Regions from separate parts of the Lacticaseibacillus camelliae DSM 22697 genome, predicted to be linked through region 1. Evidence: predicted binding sites of a transcription regulator. Region 1 holds the regulator's gene; each other region holds the start of a gene.
What was found. Region 1 encodes CtsR, which represses protease genes until heat stress. Its sites were predicted from a motif close to TTGGTCAAAAAAGGTCAAANA; they were not measured.
Positions count from the first base shown of each region.

Region 2: a site for CtsR is predicted at 1,578-1,598, ahead of clpP (ATP-dependent Clp endopeptidase proteolytic subunit ClpP). Genes of this name have one in related genera too.
Region 3: a site for CtsR is predicted at 1,061-1,081, ahead of clpB (ATP-dependent chaperone ClpB). Genes of this name have one in related genera too.

Region 1 is NZ_AYZJ01000093.1:36,202-39,471, reverse strand. It holds rRNA gene rrf (5S ribosomal RNA) at 4-120, shown strand; tRNA gene FC75_RS11830 (tRNA-Val) at 130-202, shown strand; tRNA gene FC75_RS11825 (tRNA-Lys) at 205-277, shown strand; tRNA gene FC75_RS11820 (tRNA-Leu) at 299-381, shown strand; tRNA gene FC75_RS11815 (tRNA-Thr) at 386-458, shown strand; tRNA gene FC75_RS11810 (tRNA-Gly) at 471-542, shown strand; tRNA gene FC75_RS11805 (tRNA-Leu) at 553-638, shown strand; tRNA gene FC75_RS11800 (tRNA-Arg) at 650-723, shown strand; tRNA gene FC75_RS11795 (tRNA-Gly) at 750-821, shown strand; tRNA gene FC75_RS11790 (tRNA-Pro) at 826-899, shown strand; gene FC75_RS11785 (CtsR family transcriptional regulator) at 1,057-1,524, shown strand; gene FC75_RS11780 (ATP-dependent Clp protease ATP-binding subunit) at 1,589-3,270, shown strand, end outside.
Region 2 is NZ_AYZJ01000067.1:20,150-23,419, reverse strand. It holds gene whiA (DNA-binding protein WhiA) at 1-775, shown strand, start outside; gene FC75_RS09595 (MarR family winged helix-turn-helix transcriptional regulator) at 853-1,302, shown strand; tRNA gene FC75_RS09590 (tRNA-Arg) at 1,385-1,456, shown strand; gene clpP (ATP-dependent Clp endopeptidase proteolytic subunit ClpP) at 1,658-2,248, shown strand; gene FC75_RS09580 (hypothetical protein) at 2,320-2,499, shown strand; gene FC75_RS09575 (sugar-binding transcriptional regulator) at 2,586-3,270, shown strand, end outside.
Region 3 is NZ_AYZJ01000084.1:58,180-61,449, reverse strand. It holds gene glpK (glycerol kinase GlpK) at 1-947, opposite strand, end outside; gene clpB (ATP-dependent chaperone ClpB) at 1,170-3,270, shown strand, end outside.

The sequences.
Region 1 (3,270 bases):
AAGTGCGGTGGCGATAGCGAGAAGGATACACCTGTTCCCATGCCGAACACAGAAGTTAAGCTTCTCAACGCCGAGAGTAGTTGGTGGGTGACTGCCTGCGAGGGTAGGAAGCTGCCGCGCTTTATAGATGGAGGATTAGCTCAGTTGGGAGAGCGTCTGCCTTACAAGCAGAGGGTCACAGGTTCGAGCCCTGTATCCTCCATTGAGCCGTTAGCTCAGTTGGTAGAGCATCTGACTTTTAATCAGAGGGTCGACAGTTCGAGCCTGTCACGGCTCATTTCCATTAGTTTCTTCATCTGCGGGTGTGGCGGAACTGGCAGACGCGCTAGATTTAGGTTCTAGTGGTTAATTACCGTGGGGGTTCGAGTCCCTTCACCCGCATTACGCCGACTTAGCTCAGCTGGCAGAGCACCTGTCTTGTAAACAGGGGGTCGGAGGTTCGAACCCTCTAGTCGGCATCTTACCAGTTTGCGGAAGTAGTTCAGTGGTAGAACGCCACCTTGCCATGGTGGAGGTCGCGGGTTCGAATCCCGTCTTCCGCTTTCACGAGCTGCCGGGATGGCGAAACTGGTAGACGCACAGGACTTAAAATCCTGCGGTAAGTGATTACCGTGTCGGTTCGAACCCGACTCTCGGCATTGCATCATATGCACCCATAGCGCAATTGGATAGAGTGTCTGACTACGAATCAGAAGGTTGTAGGTTCGACTCCTACTGGGTGCATTCCGGTTTTTCCGGAGTGACACATTGCGGAAGTAGTTCAGTGGTAGAACGCCACCTTGCCATGGTGGAGGTCGCGGGTTCGAATCCCGTCTTCCGCTTCATCGGGAAATAGCTCAGCTTGGTAGAGCACTACGTTCGGGACGTAGGGGTCGCAAGTTCGAATCTTGTTTTCCCGATCAAGAGCTGATGTCTTTGGACATCAGCTTTTTTTGTGCCTCATTTTTGCGGTTGGGCGGCGCGCAGTTGGTGATCTAGGTGAAGAGTGCTGGTATTTTTCCCCAGAATCAGTATAATTAAGGTCAAGATTAGTCAAAGTCAAAAAGGGTGAAGCGAATGCAAGGACAGAATATTTCCGATGTGATCGAACACTATTTAAAGGCCATGCTCGATTCATCTCGGCAGGTCGAGATCAGTCGTGCGGAGATCGCCCAGCACTTCAATTGCGTGCCGTCGCAAATCAATTACGTGATCAAAACCCGGTTCACCCCGCAGCGCGGCTACGTGGTTGAAAGCAAGCGCGGCGGCGGTGGGTATATTCGCATACTCAAGGTCCACTTGCGCGATGACCAGGATCTGATCTCGCTCATGGCCGAGAATATTCCCCAGGCGCTCCGGGAGCGGGATGGCCAAGCACTGATCCAGCAGCTGTACGACGCCGCTCTGATCGATCGTCAGGCGGGTAATATGATGCTCGCGGTGCTGAGTCACCAGACCCTGAACATGGGGGATCGAGAGGCCGAAGATGAGCTTCGATCACGACTGCTACTTGCTTTTCTCGACAGTTTGCGGTATGAAAGATAGAACCCAATTAATTTGTTTTTAATGTTTGCTGAGCAAATATGACGTTATAAAAGGGAGCGTGCTTATGGACAACTTATTTACCCCGAGTGCAAAAAATGTACTGATGATTGCACAGGAACAAGCCAAGTACTTCCACCACCATGCTGTGGGTACGGAGCACTTGCTCATGGCGCTCGTGATGGAACAGGAAGGCATTGCCGGCAAGACCCTGCGTCAGCTCGGCATTTCCGAACAGGATATTCATGATGAAATTGAGCGCTTCACTGGCTATGGGACAGTCGACGAGGGTAGCCAAAGCAAGGATGCCTACCTCCCATACTCACCGAAGGGTAAGGAGATTCTCAGTTATGCGGGCGATGAGGCCAAGCGGCTGGGCGCGCTGAAAATCGGTACTGAACACATCTTGTTAGGCCTGCTTCGCGAGGATGACATTCTGGCAGCCCGCATTTTGCAGGATCTTGATTTGAGTCTGTCTAAGACCCGTCAGTTGGTCCTGAAAAAAATGGGGATTTCCGACGCGGCGGCGAAGCATCGCGGCGCTGCTGGTGCCCAGCGCGGTGGCCGGCCAGCCAGCCAAGGGACCCCAACGTTGGATGGTTTGGCGCGCGACTTGACCCAGTTGGCGCGTGAAAATCGGATGGATCCGGTTGTCGGCCGGGACAAGGAAGTGCGCCGACTAATCCAGATTTTGGCGCGGCGCACGAAGAACAATCCGGTCCTGATTGGTGAACCCGGCGTTGGTAAAACGGCCATCGCCGAGGGCTTTGCCGAGAAGATTGTCGCGGGGGAAGTGCCTGACGACATGAAAAATAAGCGCTTGATGGCGCTGGACATGGGTTCTTTGGTTGCAGGCACCAAGTACCGCGGCGAGTTTGAAGACCGCCTCAAAAAGGTGATCGACGAAATCTACCAAGACGGGAACGTCATTTTGTTCGTGGACGAACTTCACACCTTGATTGGTGCCGGTGGCGCTGAAGGGGCAATTGATGCCAGCAACATCCTGAAGCCGTCCCTGGCGCGTGGCGAGTTGCAGCTGATTGGTGCGACGACCCTGGACGAGTACCAGAAGTACATTGAAAAGGACGCAGCGCTGGAGCGGCGGTTTGCCACAATCACCGTTGAGGAGCCGAGCGAGGCGGAGGCCGAAGAGATTCTTAAGGGATTGCGGCCGCGCTATGAGGCGCACCACGGGGTCACCATCACTGATGAGGCACTCCATGAGGCAGTCTCTCTGTCGAGTCGTTATATTTCTGGGCGCTTTCTGCCTGATAAGGCTATTGACCTGATGGATGAAAGTGCGGCCAAGGTGCGGCTGGACGAGGCTGATCGGCCGACGAAAGCGGACAAACTGCAAAAGCAGCTGAAAGAAACCGTCAAAGCCAAGGATGATGCGATTATGCACCAGGACTTTGAAACGGCGGCAACAATTCGGGAAAAGGAACAGAAGCTGCGGACCAAGATTGACGCGGCGCCTGAACCGGTCGATGCCAACGGCGTGCGGACCGATGTGAAGGTCGGCCCGGAAGACGTTGCGGAAGTGGTTTCGCAGTGGACCGGGGTGCCCGTGACCCAGTTGCAGAAGAAGGAATCCGAACGGTTGATCAACCTTGAAAAGGTGCTGCACGAGCGTGTGGTTGGGCAAGACGAGGCGGTTTCAGCCGTTGCTCGAGCGATTCGCCGGGCCCGCAGTGGGTTGAAGGACCCAACGCGGCCAATTGGTTCGTTCATGTTCCTGGGGCCTACCGG
Region 2 (3,270 bases), on a different contig from region 1:
CTATAGCCTCATTCGCCAGGTGTATCATCATGAGGCCAACCTGATCGTCCGGCGGAAAATGAAGCTCAAAAAGAACAATCAGTATGTGGTCCGCCTCGCCACCGGCGTCAATGCGGTGCTTGAAGACCTGGACATTCTAGATGGGCGCAACATGGCCATCATGACGGCGGTGTCGCGCAAAGTGCTGAATGAACCGCAGCGAGAGCGGTCATATTTACGGGGCGCGTTCTTGGCCGGCGGATCAGTCAACAGCCCAGAGACGTCACGGTATCACCTGGAGATTTATTCCCTGTACAAGGATCACAACGACGACGTGCTCAAGATGATGAATGACTTTGGCCTCAATGCCCGGACGGTAGAGCGGCGCAGTGGCTGGATTGTTTACTTGAAGGAAGCAGAAAAGATTGCCGATTTTCTTCGGGTGATTGGGGCCACGACGGCGATGCTCAAATTCGAAGATGTCCGGATCGTTCGCGATATGCGCAACTCGGTGAACCGGTTGGTCAACTGTGAAACGGCTAATCTGAACAAAACCATTGATGCGGCCCAGCGTCAAATCGAAAATATCAACTACCTCAGAGACCGCGGGCTGTTGGAAGGGTTGCCGCCTAAGCTGAAGGAAATTGCCGAGATGCGCCTGGCCCATCCCGATGTTTCCCTGAAGGAACTGGGGGAAATGGTGCCAAGCGGGGTGATCTCGAAATCAGGCATCAATCACCGGCTGCGGAAGCTTAATCAGATTGCAGAGGGGAGTCGCCAGCCCAGCGAAAGTTGACACTTCCATTACCTAATTAAATCGTCTACAATAAACTCGATAGAACCGTTGGGTATGACGTCACTGGAGGCGAGCATATGACTAAACCGATTCGATTGAATGAACAGCTGTGTTTTTCCATTTACAAAGCACAGAAGCAGTTTAATCATTTTTATTCTCAAGCACTGGCTAAGTACAAGCTGACCTATCCGCAGTACATCACCTTGCTTTCCCTTTATGAGCACGGGACGATGTCGGTCAAAGAGGTGGGGCAGACGCTGAATCTAGACTCTGGGACTCTAACGCCGTTGATGAAGCGGATGGAGAAGGACGGCTGGATCTCACGGAAGCGCTCGGCGCAAGACGAACGCCGGGTTGATGTCAGCTTGACTCAGAAAGCCAAGGACATGCGCGATGAGATCTATGACCATGTGGGCTCATGCATGGCCTACCTGAACTTCCCGAGCGAAAAGTACGAAGCCATCAAGGCGCAGGTCGATACGGTCGATCAGCACCTGACGGCCATTCCGGACGAGAAGCTTCAGTAAGCACGCAATGCCTCGATTTTGAGGGGAATTTGCGCTGACGCTTGCATTTTGCGGCGCGCTCCCGTAAAATAATTGAGTACTTGCGCGGTTAGTGTAATGGATCGCACGTGAGATTCCGGTTCTCGAAATCCGGGTTCGACTCCCGGGCTGCGCAGCATTCAAAAGAGAAACGCCACTTGGTTGGCGTTTTTTTGTTGGCTGAAAGGCGCTTACCAGCGCACCTGGCAAGTGGAATATGCTAAACTAACGCTGACCGAAAAAAACTTTGGTCAAAGACTTTGACCTTTTTTGACGTTAGTGCTAAGCTTAGCACTGTAGTTTTAAGAGTGCTAAATACTCGTTAGGAGGTTCCACTATGCTAGTTCCGACAGTTATTGAACAAACCAGCCGCGGCGAGCGTTCGTATGACATATACTCTCGCTTGCTTAAAGACCGGATCATTATGCTGTCTGGGGAAATCAACGACCAAGTTGCCAATTCGGTCATTGCCCAGCTTCTGTTCCTGGACGCACAAGATCCTGATAAAGACATTTACCTTTACATCAACAGCCCTGGCGGTGTGATCACCTCCGGTCTGGCGATGCTGGACACCATGAACCTGATCCACGCGGATGTTCAGACCATCGCCATTGGCATGGCAGCGTCCATGGCTTCCGTGCTGTTGGCGGGCGGAGCCAAGGGCAAGCGCTTTGCGCTGCCAAACTCAGAGATCCTGATTCACCAGCCATCCGGTGGTGCTCAGGGCCAGCAAACAGAAATCGAAATTGCGGCGGAAGAAATCTTGAAGTCACGCAAGAAGTTGAACAAGATTTTGTCTGACGCGACCGGCCAGACTGAAGCCAAGATCAAGAAGGACACTGAGCGGGATAACTACATGACCGCGCAGGAGGCCAAGGATTACGGCTTGATCGACGATATCTTGACGTCGAAGGCCGACCAGAAGTAAGGGGTCATCTAAGTACCGGCGTTAACGTGCCGGTGCTTTTTTTAATGAAAAACAGGTGAGAAGGGTCCCGAATGACCAAGTTTGAAAATCGCGCCACTAAATTTGGAAATCGGTTTCTTTACGAAAAAAAGCGGTATTTGGGCAACAATTCTTCTAATATGGGAAGAGTTTTCGCCTTTTGGGCAAATCTCTTGCACCGTTTTCACGAGGCGGCTATAATAGAAAGCGTTGGTAAGGGAGATCCGGGTTAGCTGGGGTCCCAAAATTTTTTTGCCACCACTGGGTCACTAGGTGACACGGTAGGACGTCAAACGACCCACAAGAAGGACAATGAGCAATGCATTCTGAGTTCGCTTGGATCGAAGCAATCGCCCCAGACTTTATGGGTGTGATTACGCAACGTTATCAGATCTTGCAGTTCATCAGCTGGATGTCGCCGGTCGGTAGACGGGCGTTAGCCGAGCAGATGAAACTAAGCGAACGGGTCCTGCGGACGGAGACCGAGTTTCTCCGGAAGCAAGGCCTGATCAAAAGCTCGAAGTCTGGAATGGTCCTTACCAGCCAGGGCATCGAAGTCTTTCAAGGCCTGGAGCAGTTTATGAATCGACTGCTGGGGTTTAAGGAAGACGAGAAGCACCTCGCCGATAAGCTCGGCATTGACCACTGCTTGATTGTCAGTGGGGACGCTGATCAAAGCAGCCGGGTGTTGGACGAAATGGGCAAGGAACTGAATTCAACGCTGCAGCTGATTTTGCCTAGCGGTCAGCTGACCATCGCAGTGATGGGCGGCACGACAATGGCGCGCGTGGCTCAGCAGATGACTTACAAGCTGTCTGCCGGGCGTGAGCTCACGTTTGTGCCGGCCCGCGGCGGGGTCGGCGAGGCGGTGGCGATTCAGGCCAATTCCGTGGCGGCCAGCATGGCCGAAGCGACGGACAGCAAGTACCGCGTGTTGTACATTCCTGAAAACGTGAGTGCGAAAACTTACCAGCCATTACTTCAGGAACCCTCCGTGCGCGAAG
Region 3 (3,270 bases), on a different contig from region 1:
AGCCACTGGATCGCGCTGCCGGCGACAAACACCGAGCCTTCAAGCGCGTAGGTGACCGAACCGTTCAGCCCGTAGCCGATGGTCGTCAGCAGGTTATGGGCGGACATTTTCGGCGTCTTACCGGTGTTCATCACAATGAAGGAGCCGGTGCCGTAGGTGTTTTTGACCATGCCTGGGCGCAGCGCCAGCTGACCGAACAGCGCGGCCTGCTGGTCGCCGGCCATGCCGGCGATCGGGACCCGACTGCCGTAAAAGTGAAACGGCGCGGTTTCGCCGTAAACTTCGGAATTGCTGCGGACCTCGGGCAACAACGCTTTGGGGATGTGCAGCAGGTTCAGGATCTCGTCGTCCCACTGCAGTTGGTGGATGTTGAACATCATCGTGCGGCTGGCGTTGGTGTAGTCGGTGACGTGGATCGCGCCGCCGGACAGCTTCCAGGCCAGCCAGGTGTCGATGGTGCCAAACAGCAGCTCACCGCGCTCGGCGCGAGCCTGGGCGCCAGGCACCGCGTCCAGCAGCCAGCGGACCTTGGTCGCGGAAAAGTAGGGGTCGATCAGCAGCCCGGTTTTCTCGTGAATGGTGTCCCCATAGCCCCCTTGCCGCAGTTTTTCTGCCAGCGCCGTGGTTTGCCGCGACTGCCAGACAATGGCGTTGTGGATCGGCAGCCCGGTTTGCTTGTCCCAGATCACGCTGGTTTCGCGCTGGTTGGTGATACCGATGCCGGCGATCTGCCGCGGCTGGATGCCGCTTTTGGAAAAGGCGTCGGCGATCGTGGTCAGCACTGCGTTCCAGATCTCGTTGGCGTTGTGCTCGACCCAGCCGGGCTTGGGGAAGTACTGCGGAAACTCCTGTTGCGCATCGGCGATGATCTGCCCTGCGTGATCAATGATGAGGGCGCGGGTCGAGGTCGTGCCTTCGTCCAGCGCCATGATGTACTGTTTGTCCATGTCTGCCATGCTCCTTGTCAGTCTGATAGAATAAGTGTAAGCGCTTCGGCCGGGATTGAAAAGGCCGGCCTCGGCCCTAAGCCCGATTTTGGGCTTGGAAGCGATTTATTTTTAATTTGACCTGTTTTGACCAATGGCAATTTGTTAAACTATAGGCGTAGTGATAATCATCACGAACACACGCCGTCTGGTTAAGCCGGACCGGCGAAGGAGGGGATTTTTTTGAATCCTGATAGTTTTACGCAAGCAGTCACGGAAGCCGTTGCCGCCGCGCAGCAAATCGCGCAGGTGCGGCACCATCAAGAAATCGATATTCCCGAGGTCATTAAAAGCATGGTCCAAAAGGGCGACCTCGGCGCCCAGCTGTTTCAAGATGCCGGCATTAATCTAAACGGCCTGAACGCCGCCATTGATCAGGCCATCGACCAGGAGTCTGTGGTCGAAGGGGCCAGCAGCTACGGCCAGAACATGAGTCAGAACCTGTACCAGCTGTTCCAGGACGCGGATAAGGTCAAGACTTCCTTAGGCGACGAGTTCATCGCCACCGAGGACGTCCTGCTGGCCCTGTTCGATCAGCCGTACAACGTCATCACCAAGTACCTGACGGACAACGGCCTGACGGAAAAGAAGTTCCGCAAGGTCGTCGACAAGGCCCGCGGCGGGCAGAAGGTCACCTCGAAGACGGCCGAAAACACCTACAAGGCGCTGGAAAAGTACGGCACCGACCTGGTCAAAGAGGCGCGCTCCGGCAAGATGGACCCAATCATCGGCCGCGATGAAGAGATCCGCAACGTGATCCGCATCCTGTCGCGCAAGACTAAGAACAACCCGGTCCTGATCGGCGAACCCGGCGTCGGCAAAACGGCGATCGTCGAGGGCTTGGCCCAGCGCATCGTGCGCAACGACGTGCCAGATAACCTGAAGAACAAGACCATCATTTCGCTGGACATGGGCAGCCTGCTGGCCGGGGCCAAGTACCGCGGCGACTTTGAGGAACGCCTGAAGTCCGTTTTGAACGAGGTCAAGAAGAGCGAAGGCCAGATTCTGCTGTTCATCGACGAGATCCACACCATCGTCGGCGCCGGCAAGACGGAAGGTTCGATGGACGCCGGCAACCTGCTCAAGCCGATGCTGGCCCGCGGCGAGCTGCACCTGATCGGCGCGACCACGTTGGACGAGTACCGCGAGAACATTGAAAAGGACAAGGCCCTGGAGCGGCGGTTCCAGCGCGTGCTGATCCAAGAGCCCTCAGTTGAGGACACCATTTCCATTCTGCGCGGGCTGAAGGAGCGTTTCGAGATTTTCCACGGTGTGCGCATTCACGACTCCGCTTTGGTGGCCGCGGCGACGCTGTCGAACCGTTACATCACCGACCGCTACCTGCCTGACAAGGCCATCGACCTGATCGACGAGGCTAGTGCCGAGATCAACGTCGAAATGAATTCGCGGCCGACCTCGCTGGACGTGGCTGAACGCAAGCAAATGCAGCTGGAGATTGAGGAGCAGGCCCTGAAGAAGGAAACCGATCCCGCCAGCGAAAAGCGCCTGAAGCAGGCCGAACAGGAACTGGCCAACACCAAGGAGCAAACCGCCAAGCTTAAGGCGCAGTGGGACGCCGAGAAGAAGGACATCAACCAGCTGAACGAGAAGAAGGAAGCCATCGATAAGGCCAAGCACGAGCTGGAAGACGCGCAAAGCCGCTACGACTTGGAAACCGCCGCACGCTTGCAGCACGGCACCATCCCGCAGCTGGAGAAGGAACTGAAGGACCTTGAAGCCACTGACCGGCCGGATTCTTGGCTGGTTGAAGAATCCGTCACCGAAAAAGAAATCGCCGCGGTGATTTCGCGGCAAACCGGGATCCCCGTGGCCAAGCTGGTCGAAGGCGACCGGCAGAAGCTGTTGCACCTGCCTGAGAACCTGCACAAGCGGGTGATCGGCCAAGACGAGGCGGTCGACGCCGTGTCCGATGCCGTGCTGCGGTCACGCGCCGGCCTGCAGGACCCGTCGCGGCCGCTGGGCAGCTTCCTGTTCCTGGGCCCCACCGGGGTCGGGAAGACCGAGTTGGCCAAGTCGCTGGCGGACAACCTGTTTGATTCTGAAAAGCATATGGTCCGCATCGACATGTCCGAGTACATGGACAAGATTTCCGTGTCGCGGCTGGTCGGCGCGGCGCCGGGCTACGTCGGCTACGAGGAAGGCGGCCAGCTGACCGAGGCGGTGCGGCGCAATCCGTACACCATCGTGCTGCTGGATGAAATCGAAAAGGCCCACCCAGACGTGTTCAACATTTTGCTGCAGGTGCTGGACGATGGGCGTCTGA